One region of the Arthrobacter sp. TJ-263 genome, then DNA from elsewhere that is predicted to be linked to it. Evidence: riboswitches for the same ligand, from Rfam matches in the RefSeq annotation. Region 1 holds a riboswitch; each other region holds the start of a gene.

The links. A riboswitch is a leader RNA that binds a small molecule or an ion and turns the genes downstream of it on or off. The one in region 1 is predicted to bind S-adenosylmethionine.
Region 2: another riboswitch for S-adenosylmethionine. It lies ahead of AC4D2F_RS13450 (LLM class flavin-dependent oxidoreductase); the one in region 1 lies ahead of AC4D2F_RS11435 (bifunctional o-acetylhomoserine/o-acetylserine sulfhydrylase).
Region 3: another riboswitch for S-adenosylmethionine. It lies ahead of AC4D2F_RS15060 (O-acetylhomoserine aminocarboxypropyltransferase/cysteine synthase family protein); the one in region 1 lies ahead of AC4D2F_RS11435 (bifunctional o-acetylhomoserine/o-acetylserine sulfhydrylase).

The regions. Positions count from the first base shown of each region.
Region 1 is NZ_JBZCNE010000002.1:164,970-168,786, reverse strand. It holds gene AC4D2F_RS11450 (DUF1540 domain-containing protein) at 37-321, opposite strand; gene AC4D2F_RS11445 (CPBP family intramembrane glutamic endopeptidase) at 512-1,315, shown strand; gene AC4D2F_RS11440 (VOC family protein) at 1,323-1,964, opposite strand; SAM riboswitch class IV at 2,142-2,257, shown strand; gene AC4D2F_RS11435 (bifunctional o-acetylhomoserine/o-acetylserine sulfhydrylase) at 2,338-3,654, shown strand; gene metX (homoserine O-acetyltransferase MetX) at 3,661-3,817, shown strand, end outside.
Region 2 is NZ_JBZCNE010000002.1:631,959-635,775, reverse strand. It holds gene AC4D2F_RS13465 (SDR family NAD(P)-dependent oxidoreductase) at 1-191, shown strand, start outside; gene AC4D2F_RS13460 (hypothetical protein) at 558-776, opposite strand; gene AC4D2F_RS13455 (helix-turn-helix domain-containing protein) at 773-1,393, opposite strand; SAM riboswitch class IV at 1,615-1,728, shown strand; gene AC4D2F_RS13450 (LLM class flavin-dependent oxidoreductase) at 1,765-3,153, shown strand; gene AC4D2F_RS13445 (SDR family oxidoreductase) at 3,453-3,817, shown strand, end outside.
Region 3 is NZ_JBZCNE010000003.1:209,424-213,240, reverse strand. It holds gene AC4D2F_RS15070 (hypothetical protein) at 1-550, shown strand, start outside; gene AC4D2F_RS15065 (CoA-binding protein) at 547-1,059, opposite strand; gene AC4D2F_RS15060 (O-acetylhomoserine aminocarboxypropyltransferase/cysteine synthase family protein) at 1,056-2,435, opposite strand; SAM riboswitch class I at 2,527-2,630, opposite strand; gene AC4D2F_RS15055 (hypothetical protein) at 2,715-2,945, shown strand; cyclic di-AMP (ydaO/yuaA leader) riboswitch at 3,066-3,246, shown strand; gene AC4D2F_RS15050 (C40 family peptidase) at 3,252-3,817, shown strand, end outside.

The DNA of each region.
Region 1 (3,817 bases):
GATGGGACTGACCGAGTTGCCGGAGGGTGATTCGCGCTACCGGTGGCTGTAGGTGAGGCAGTCGGCGTTGTCGGGTCCTGGGCCAACGCGGACTTCGGGCGCGTTGCACATCAGATGATCGTTGTGGGCGCATTCGGTGCGCTGGCACGCTCCGACGCCGGCCAGGACCTTGGGCAGGCCGCCGTGGACACCGATGTCGATGAAGGTGGCGCACGCTGCGTGGTCCTCTTCTCCGCCTACTGTGATGGCGGCTGCGTTGCAATGGGAATGGTCGTTGAAGGAACAACTGGCGACACTGCATTCTGCAACTTGTGTGCTCATGACGAAGGTCCTCCCTGGTTCAGCTGCCCGGCCGGGCTGCATCCTGCGTCCACGGTAGGCCTGATGGAGGCGATCAAAAAGACCCAATCGGGTGACGTAATCCGCGGCTCGGGGTGGCGCATCTCTATCGCCTGACCGACGACGACGGGATCCGGGGACAGGCCGTCCTTCCCGCTGGCAGGATAGCGTCATGACTGCCGAGTCCTCGTCCTCCACCGCCCCGTCCGCAGCGGGAGGTTCCGTGGATCCGCTCCCGAGGCGGCGGATCACCGCAGAACTGCTGATCGTCTTCGGGCTCTCCCTGGGGCAGTCCGGCGTGTACGCCGTCGTGAGCCTCGCGGACAAGCTCACGCGGGGACCCCTCGCGGGCCAGACCACCACCCTGAACCCGGTGCTGAACGAGCGCGAGTACTTCGACCTCGCCTACCAGCTCCTGGACATCCTCTTCGCGCTGATGCCCGTGGCCCTGGTCCTGTTCCTGCTCAGCGGTCCCGGCGTCTCGGCCGTCCGGCGCCTGGGCCTCACCTTCGAGCAGCCGCTGCGCACCGTCGGTTTCGGGGTGGGGCTCGCCGCGATCATCGCCGTCGGAACGCTCGGGGTGTACGCGGGAGGCCGCGCGCTCGGCATCACGACGGCGCTCGTGCCGGCCGCGCTCGACGACTACTGGTGGACCATCCCGGTACTCGTGCTGTCCGCGCTCCGGCACGCGGTGCTCGAGGAGGTCATCGTGGTCGGGTACCTGTTCATCCGCCTGCGGGACCTCGGCTGGTCCACCCCCGCAATCATCATCACGAGTGCCCTCATCCGGGGCAGCTACCACCTCTACCAGGGGTTCGGGCCGTTCATCGGGAACGTGCTGATGGGCCTGCTGTTCGCCTGGTTCTACACGCGGACACGACGGGTCATGCCGCTCGTGATCGCCCACGCGCTCATCGACATCACGGGCTTCGTCGGCTACGCGCTGCTCGGGCCGGCCCTGGGGATCGGCACGTGACCGGAGCCTAGATCTCGACGCGACCGCTGTCGGTCTCGAACGTCACCGACATGACCCCGGGCGTCCCGTTGGGGGCGATCCACTGGACCTGCACGCCGTCGAGCGTCCTCTCGACGTCCGTCCCGAGCCAGTCGGTCACCCGCTCGGACGAGCCGGCGATGGTGAGGCAGTCCAGCTTCACCGAGGCGGGGCGGGCCTTCGAGGGGTGGAGGTCCTCCGTGCCGTCGTCCCAGCGGAGCAGGTAGGGGACCTGGGGGTCCGCGATGAGTCCCTTGATGCCGATCTGCTGCCAGGTGAGCTCCTGGCCGTCCGGGAACTTCCGGTTGCCGGGCACCGCGCTGCGCCCGAGGCGCTCCTCGAACGGTGCCAGATCGTCGACGGCGACGCACCAGCCCATCCAGCCTCCGCCGGCCTCGGAGCGGGCGCGGACGGCCTGGCCGAACGGAGCCTTGTCCGACGCCGGGTGGTTCAGCACCTCGACGACCTCCAGATACTGGCCGTTGACCAGGGGGAAGATCATGTTGCGGGTGCCGAAGCGGGGGTGCACACCACCCTTCACCGGCTCCACGCCGAGCTTGGCCGAGATTCGATCGGCCGTCGCGGCAAGTCCATCGGGTTCGCAGGCATAAGATACATGGTCCAGGCGCATGCGGCTATCTTGGCACTAAGTGATCTGGGTCTCGACTAAGGCTTGCCTTACTCCCGGGAGCGTGTCCTGGGAGCCGATCGGGAGCCGACGTCGGGCGCACCGGGAGCGTGCCCTCGGGCGGCTTCACGGAGGGTCACACGGTTGCCGGATCCGCCCGGATCGGTTTACATGAATGCAGGTCATGAGTGCCAGCACACAGCCCCGGCTTGCTGGCCGGCAACCCTCCAACCGCGGTGGGGTGCCCCGGGTGAAGACCAGGTCCGGCGCCCATCGGCGCCGTTCAAGCGCGGGCTCCTGCGGGGTCCGGTCTCCCGGAGCGGCGTCCACCGGCCGGAGCATCGGACAGGCGGAGCCCCTGATCAGAGGGAACACCATGTCCAACGATTGGTCCTTTGAAACACGCCAGATCCACGCCGGCCAGGTGCCGGATGCCACCACAGGGGCGCGTGCGCTCCCCATCTACCAGACGACGTCGTTCGTCTTCCCGAGCGCGGAGAGCGCCGCGAACCGGTTCGCGCTGACCGAACTCGAGCCCATCTACACGCGGATCGGCAACCCGACCCAGGAGGTCGTGGAGACCCGCATCGCAAGCCTCGAAGGCGGCGTCGGCGCGCTCCTGCTGGCCTCCGGCCAGGCCGCCGAGACGTTCGCCGTGCTGAACATCGCGGAGGCGGGGGACCACATCGTGGCCAGCCCCAGCCTCTACGGCGGCACCTACAACCTCTTCAAGCACACGCTGAAGAAGTTCGGGATCGAGACCACGTTCGTCGAGGACCCGGACGACCTCGGGCAGTGGCGCGCGGCACTCCGGCCGAGCACCAAGCTCTTCTTCGGCGAGGTGGTCTCCAATCCGCGGCAGGACGTCCTCGACATCGAGGGCATCAGCGCCGTCGCCCACGAGCACGGCATCCCCCTGATCGTCGACAACACGCTGTCCACGCCGTACCTGATCCGGCCCATCGAATGGGGAGCGGACATCGTGGTGCACTCGGCCACCAAGTACCTCGGCGGGCACGGCAACGCCATCGCCGGGGTCATCGTGGACTCGGGCAACTTCGACTTCGCGCAGGACCCCGAACGGTTCCCGGGCTTCAACACGCCGGACGAGAGCTATCAGGGGCTCGTGTACGCCCGCGATCTCGGGGTGGGCAGTGCGCTGGGCGCCAACCTCGCCTACATCCTCAAGGCCCGCGTCCAGCTGCTCCGCGATCTCGGCTCTGCCGTCTCCCCGTTCAACGCCTTCCTGATCGCCCAGGGACTGGAGACCCTCAGCCTGCGCATGGAACGCCACGTGCAGAACGCGCAGGCGGTCGCCGAGTGGCTGGAGGGGCACGACGACGTCGAGCGCGTCACCTACGCGGGGCTCTCCTCGAGTCCGTGGTACGAGCGCGGGAGGAAGTACGGACCCAACGGCACGGGGGCGATCGTGAGCTTCGACATCGCCGGAGGGCTGGAGGCGGGGAAGCGCTTCGTCGACGGCCTCGAACTGCACTCGCACGTCGCGAACGTGGGCGACGTCCGCTCGCTGGTCATCCACCCCGCGTCCACGACGCACAGCCAGCTCGGGGCGGAGGCGCAGCTCACCGCGGGCGTCCGGCCTGGCCTGGTGCGACTGTCGGTCGGCGTCGAGAACATCACCGACATCCTCGCCGATCTGGATGCGGGCTTCCGCGCCGCCAAGGGAGCCTGACCGTTCGTGACCACGTACCCTCCTGCTCCGCTGCCCGCATGGACCGACGACGCACCTCCCCAGGGGGACGGGCTGCTCCGTGTCGCGTCGATCGGGCCGCTGGTCCTCGAGACCGGGGGTGAGCTGCCCGACGTCCAGCTGGCGTTCGAGACCTGGGGCCGGC
Region 2 (3,817 bases), 470 kb from region 1:
TCGTCGAGACCGACATGGGCAGAACCGTGCTCGACGGTCCGGGCGGCGACGCGGTGCGCGCACAGAGTCCGTTCAACCGTGTCGCGACGCCGGAAGAGGTGGCGCAGACGGTCGCCTGGCTGGCAATCGATGCTCCGCTCTGGGTCAGCGGCACCGTGGTGGACGTCAACGGGGCGTCCTACCTGAGGTAGTCGGCGCGGTGTGTCCGGCCGGCGGGAGCTGCCGGGGTGCGTCCTACCTGCGGTGGTCGGCGCGGTGTGTCCGGCCTGCGGGAGGCGCCGGGGTGCGTCCTACTGCGGGAGTTGTCGGGGTGCGTCCTACCTGCGGTGGTTGTCGCTATGGGTCTGACCCGCGGGAGGCGCCGGGGCGGGTCCTACCTGCGGTGGTTGTCGCGGTGTGTCCGGCCTGCGGGAGGCGCCGGGGCGGGTCCTACCTGCGGTGGTTGGCGCGGTGCGTCCGGCCTGTGGTCGTTGCACGGTGCGTCCTCTTCGGTGGTCGCCGGGTGTGTTTGGAGGAGGTGGCTGCCGCCTGCCCGGAGGACGATACCCGCAGCGCGGCTAGAGGAGATGGATGCTGCTGTGGGCGAGGGCTTGCAGGTCGGACCTGCGCTCGAGGTGGCGGTGGAAGAGCTCCCCGTTGGTACCGTCCGCGGAGGCCAGTGACGATCCTGCTGCGATGAAGGCAGTGCCCAGGCGAATGAGCGTCCGGGACGCGAGACCTCCCCGGGGTGGGCCGGCGAGCGGCGGGTAGCCGGCGTGAAGGGCTGTGCTGGTCATGACGACTCCTGCAGGTCGATGAGGGGGAAGGCGTTGAAGTGGATCTGGACCGGGCGGGTTGCCGGGGTGCCCGGCTCGGAGCGGTAGGCGTCGAGCTTCTCGCGAAGGACCTCGCTCATGTCGAGGGCGAGGGCGGCGAGTTGGTCCGCCGTCAGGTGGGCGTTCATCGTTGCGATCACGGCTGCGTCCGCCCATTCGGGTGGGACGGACTCGGAGCCACTGGCCATGAAGGTGGCGAGTGCCTCGGATCGGCCGCGTTCGAACTGGCGGTTCACCTGCCGCGCGGCTTCCCGTGTGGTGGGGTCCTGCTCGAGTTCGGGAGTGCTGAGGGTCAGGGACCCCCGGGGCCGTTCCCACCACCGCTCACGGGCGGACCCGCGATCCGCCACCTCCCGGACGAGCCCGTAACGCGCCAGCTGCCTCAGGTGGTAGCTCGTAGCCCCACTCGACTCGCCGATGCGTTTGCCGATGCTGCTCGCGGTCTGCGGCCCGTAGCTGGACAGGACCTCGAGCAGCTGGATCCTGAGGGGGTGAGCGAGGGCCTTGAGTGCTGCCCCGTCGATGACGCGGTCGCCGTCGTTTGCGGGCTGTCTTCCACTGCCGGTGGCTTCATCCATGACATCAGTGCGCCATTGCAAAGAACTATTTGCAATGGTTTCTTTGCACTTCCTGCTGTTCTCTTCGCCCAGTGCGCACTACCGCCGTCGGGCATTCGCCGGACAGGGGATATTCGACGTGCGGCAGGTGCTGGCCGGGCATCGGGGAGGCTGGACGCGTGACGCCCGGTGACGACGGCGGGTGGACGGCGGCGTCTCGGCCCACTTACGCTCGTGAGCAGAATCAAGAGCTCCAACGCAAAACCCTGGTTCGTTGGACGGCAACCCTCTCGCTGTAGTGGGGTGCCCCAGGTGAGGATTCGGCCCGGCACAGGCAGTGCGGGCAAGTATGGCGCTTCCGCCACGGCAGTGCCCCGACATGAGGAATCTTCATGCCCACATCACCGCGCCGTATCCGCTTCAACGCTTTCGACATGAACTGCGTGGGTCATCAGTCGCCGGGGCTGTGGCGCCACCCCGACGACCAGTCGTGGCGCTACAAGGACCTGAGCTACTGGGCCGACCTGGCGAAGACCCTCGAGAAGGGCTTGTTCGACGGCGTCTTCATCGCCGATGTCCTCGGCACGTACGACGTCTACGGCGGGTCCAACGAGGCCACCCTGCGGCAGGGGACGCAGACGCCGGTCAACGACCCGTTCCTGCTCGTCTCCGCGATGGCGCTCGTCACCGAGCACCTCGGGTTCGGCGTCACGGCAGGCACCGCCTACGAGCACCCCTATCCCTTCGCGCGCCGGCTCTCCACGCTGGACCATCTCACCAAGGGGCGGGTCGGCTGGAACGTGGTGACCGGGTATCTTCCTTCTGCCGCACGCAACATGGGCCAGGAGGACCAACTCGAGCACGATGCGCGCTACGACCACGCGGATGAGTACCTCGAGGTCCTCTACAAGCTGCTCGAGGGGTCCTGGGAGGACGACGCCGTGGTCCGCGACCGCGAGGCGGGCGTCTTCACGGATCCGGCCAAGGTCCACGACATCAACCACGACGGCAAGTACTTCAAGGTGCCGGGGATCCATCTCAGCGAGCCGTCGCCGCAGCGGACGCCGGTCATCTTCCAGGCCGGCGCGTCCTCCCGTGGCATCGCCTTCGCGGCCGGCAACGCGGAAGCGGTGTTCGTCGCTGCACCCACGAAGGAGAGGCTGAAGGACGTGGTCAGGAAGATCCGGGATGCCGTCGAAGCCGAGGGGCGTGACCGCTACTCGGTGCGGATCTACACGCTGCTCACCATCATCACGGACAAGACGGAGGAGAAGGCCCAGGCCAAGCACGCCGACTACCAGCAGTACGTCAGCTACGAGGGAGCCCTCGTGCTCGTCTCGGGGTGGCTGGGCGTGGATCTCTCCGTCTACGACCCGGACGAGCCGCTCGGCAACGTCAAGTCCAACGCCATCCAGTCCGCCGTGGCCAACTTCCAGAAGGTGAACGACGACGGCTCGCCGTGGACCGTGCGGGACATCGCCGAGTCGGCGGGGATCGGTGGGCTCGGTCCGCGCATCGTCGGCTCGGGTGTGCAGGTCGCCGATGAACTCCAGGCGTGGGTGGAGGAGACCGACGTCGACGGCTTCAACCTCGCCTATGCAATCACCCCGGGGACTTTCGAGGACATCATCGAGTTCGTCGTGCCGGAGCTGCAGAAGCGTGGTGCGTACCCGACGGAGTACACGGAAGGAACATTGCGGCAGAAGCTGTTCGGGAAGGGCGATCGTCTGCCCGAGGAGCATCGCGGTGCGCGGTACCGACTCCAGACGATCCGCCCCTGACATGTCAGCCGGGTCTGTCGGGCATCGACCCCTCGGCGGTGCGGTGCTGACGTGTCAGTCGGGTCTGCACGCTCACGCGTCGGCTATTGACGCCTCGCTGGGTCCAGCACCGGCAGTCCGGCCCGTCCGGTCGGACGTGTCAGCAGGGCCCCGAGATGTCCTGAGCATTGGCGGCGGTCCTGGGGAATAGGCCTGCGCTGGCGGCGGAACACCCGCAGGAAGGTGGCCAGCCCGAGGTGCGGGGACTAGCGTCGAAGACAAGGTATCCGACGACCAGTCATTCGACAGAAGGAGTTCCCATGTCACGCGTAGCCATCATCGGTGGGCACGGAAAAGTAGCCCTGCACCTCACGAAGATCCTCACGAGCCAGGGTCACCAGGTCAGTTCGATCTTCCGCAACCAGGACCATGCCGGCGATGTCGAGCAGGCGGGCGCGACCCCCGTGGTCGCTGACGTCTCCGAGTTGTCGGTGGCGCAGATGACTGAAGTCTTCCGTGGCCACGACGCCGTCGTCTGGTCTGCCGGTGCAGGTGGCGCGAGCCCTGAGGCAACGTATGCCGTGGATCGTGACGCGGCGATTCGTTCGATGGACGCTGCCCAGGAAGCGTCGGTGGGCCGCTATGTCATGGTGTCCTACCTCGGGGCACGCAAGGACCACGGAGT
Region 3 (3,817 bases), on a different contig from region 1:
TCCCCCTGCCGCTGTCCCACCCCCTGCGGCGTCACCCGTGGCACCGACCGGATCCGCGCCCGGGCCCGAGCGCCGCGCGGTGCCCCGAAGTCACGGTGGGGGAGGCCACGGTCCGGGGACCCCGGTCCTCGGGAACGGGACGTCGGGCGATCCGGTGCCCGGGACCGGGACGGCGGACGGCCAGGTCTCCGGGAATGGAACGGCGAACGGTCAGGGTCACGAGATCCGGCAGCCGCGGCAGGCGCGGGTGGAGACTCCGGTCGGTCCTGGGGCCGATCCGCAGGCTGAGGTCGGCTCGTCCGCAGAGGCACGGGCGATCTCCGCGCCGCCCAGCAGGGCCTGGCTCCTCGCGCCCGGCGGCGGTCCTGGGCATGTCCCGTCCGCGGGGACCTCCGGAGCGGCGGTGGAACCCGTCGCGGAGCCGTGGGCGTCCGAGTCCGCCACGGATGTGGCCGCAGCAGTGCACCCCGCAGTGCACCCCGCCGCGGATGAGCCCGCTGCCGGGCAGCCCGACCGGACGGATCCGCCGGAGGTCCCGGCCCTCCGCTAGGAGGTGATCTGCCGCTTCGAGGAGATGACGCCGGTGTTGAAGCCGGCGAGGTTGAGCCCGCCGTGGAAGCGCGCGTGCTCGATCTTGAGGCACCGGTCCATCACCACGTCCAGGCCGGCCGCTTCGGCCTCGCGTGCGACGTCCTCGTGCCACGATCCCAGCTGCAGCCAGAGCGTCTTCGCGCCGACGTCGAGCGTCTCCTGCAGCACCGAGGGCAGGTCGTCGTGCTTGCGGAACACATCGACGACGTCGGGCACCTCGGGCAGGTCCTTCAGCGATGCATAGGCCGGCCGGCCGAGGATCTCCTTCGCCACCGGGTTGACGAAGTACAGGCGGTAGGGGGAGGAGGACTGCAGGTAGGTCGCCACGAAGTAGGACGCCCGCGAGGGCTTGTCCGAGGCCCCGACGATCGCGACCGACCGAGCGTGCCTCAGCAGGTTCAGCCGTTCGGGCGCCGTCGGCCCTTCCCAGGTCCGTCCAGGTGTCGCGTTGCCGGTGCCGCCGCTCATGCTCCCACTCCCACTGCCCGCGTCGCCGATGCGTCGTCGTCGTTCTCTCCGGCCGCTTCCTGCGGCAGGTCCTCGAAGGAGGCGTCGGCGGCGTTCACCGCGATGTCCAGGGCCTGGTCCAGGTCCCAGAGGATGTCCTCGAGGTCCTCCAGGCCCACGGAGATGCGCACGAGGTCCTCGGGGACGCCCGCCGCTGCGAGCTGCTCGGCCGAGAGCTGCTGGTGCGTCGTCGAGCCCGGATGGATCACGAGGGTGCGGGAGTCGCCCACGTTCGCGAGGTGCGAGGCGAGCTGCAGGGACTCGATGAACTTCTGTCCCGCCTTGCGCCCGCCCCTGATGCCGAAGCTGAACACGGAGCCGGGGCCCTGCGGAAGGTAGGTCTTCGCCCGCTCATGATGCGCGTGGGTGGGGAGCCCGGCGTAGTTGACGTACTCCACCCGCGGGTCGGCCTGCAGCCACTCCGCGACGGCCAGGGCGTTCTCGAGGTGTTCGTCCAGGCGCTGCGCGAGGGTCTCGACCCCCTGGAGGAGCTGGAACGCGGACATCGGCGAGAGGGAGGGCCCGATGTCGCGGAGCTGCTCGGTGCGCAGCTTGGTCAGGAACCCGTATTCCCCGAAGTTCGCCCACCACTGGATGTTGCCATAGGAGGGCACGGGTTCGGTCATCATGGGGAATTTGCCGTTGCCCCAGTCGAAGCGGCCGCTCTCCACGATCACGCCGCCGAGCGTGGTGCCGTGCCCGCCGATGAATTTGGTGGCCGAATGGATGACGATGTCCGCGCCGTGCTCGATGGGGCGCACCAGGTAGGGCGTGCTCAGCGTGGAGTCGACGATGAACGGGATGCCGGCGTCGTGGGCGACCTTCGCGAGGCCTGCGAGGTCGGCGATCTCGCCGGAGGGGTTCGCGATCACCTCGGCGTAGACCGCCTTGGTGTTGTCCCGGAGGGCGGCCGCGTAGTCCGCGGGGTCCGTCCCGGGGACGAAGGTGGTCTCGATGCCGAACCGGCGCAGGGTGACGTCGAGCTGGGTGACCGTGCCGCCGTACAGCTGGGAGGCGGCGACGATGTGGTCCCCGGCCTGGCAGAGCGCCGCGAAGGTGATGAACTCCGCGCTCATGCCCGACGCCGTCGCCACGGCCCCGATCCCGCCCTCGAGGGAGGCGATGCGCTCCTCGAACGCCGCGACCGTCGGATTGCCGATCCGCGAGTAGATGTTGCCGTACTTCTGCAGGGCGAAGAGGTTCGCGGCGTCGTTGGTGTCCTTGAACACGAACGAGGTCGTCTGGTAGATGGGGACGGCCCGGGCCCCGTGGGTGGCGTCGGGAGTGCCGCCGGCGTGGAGTGCACGCGTGCGGAAACCGAAGGAACGTTCTGCCATCAGGCACCTGCCTTGCTGGGTTCGGATGCTGCGAGGGGGATTTCGGGGGCGACGTCGATGCCGAAGGCTGCTGTGGCTGCACTCATGGGTTCCTCCATCGTTCTGGCAGTAGCACCCTCATGCCGCCGCGCGACGCGGAGGCCAGGGTTGCTGCGGCGTCAGTGAGCCAGATCTCTCAGCCGCTCGGGATGGTCGGATCGAGTCTGACACCGGGCCGGTGCAGAACCAAACCATGTGTCCCCGTGTGAGGCAGGGGTTGCGGCGACCTAGGCTGGAGGGATGGAGGAATGGAGATCGGCAAGCCGGGCGCAGGACCGCAAGCTGTGGCAGACGCTCTGGTACGTCGGAGCCGCGCTGACGCTCACGCTGGCCAGCAGCATCCTGGTGGCCCTCGGCGGCCTTGGAACGGCGGCCACGGACTGGTTCTACATCCAGCAGGCGGTGCTGCTCACGCTCAGTGCAGCCGGGACGGTCTTCGCCCTCCGTCGCTGGCGGGAGCTGCGCGGCTGAGGAGCACTTCACCCCCCGTTACTCTAATGTGACAGAAGTGACTGCTGTTGGGTATGGTCAACATGTGCTTCCGCGACCGTGGGGCGCTCCTGGACGGAATGCCGAGCCCTGCCGTCGTCCCGGAATCGTTCGCAACCACGAAAGGCAGGGACGGGGGAACCACTAGTTCCACCGGGCGCGCAGGAGACCCTGCAGGCGCCCTCGGGGTTAAGTCGCACCACATCACCCACGGGTGATGTTCGCGGCCGGGTGACTCCCATCCGAACCCGACAGCTCACCCCGCAGGCATGGGAGAGGTATAGAACCATGTCACGAAACATTTCTTCAGCGCGCCACCGTGCCGACGTCGACGGCAGTCTCGCGCTGCAGGGCCTGTCCCGCGCCGCCAGGGCCCACACCACCGCCGTAGGCCGCCCCGTCGCCATCGCCGCCGTCACCTCGGGCCTCGCGCTCGGCGCCGTGGGCACCGCCCATGCCGGTGAGTACACCGAGCAGGGCGCGACGACGACCCCCGCGGTCGTTGCAGCCCCCGCAGCACAGGCTGCCCCCGCCGCGCAGACGGCTGTCGCCTCCCCGACGACGCACACCGTCGTCCCGGGTGACACGCTGGGCGCCGTCTCGGCACGCTACGGCGTGGACCTGACCGCGGTCCTCACGGCGAACGGCCTGTCCGTCGCATCGATCATCTTCCCGGGCGACATCATCACCATCCCGACGGGCGGCGCCGCTGCGGCCCCGGCCCGGACGGTCTCGGTGCCCGTGGCCGCTCCCCAGGCTGCGCCCGCGGCCGTCGTGGCTCCTGCTGCGCCTGTCCAGCAGGCCGCGGCCGTCGCCCCGGCTCCCGTCTCCACGGCTCCCGGCTCCGGCGTGTA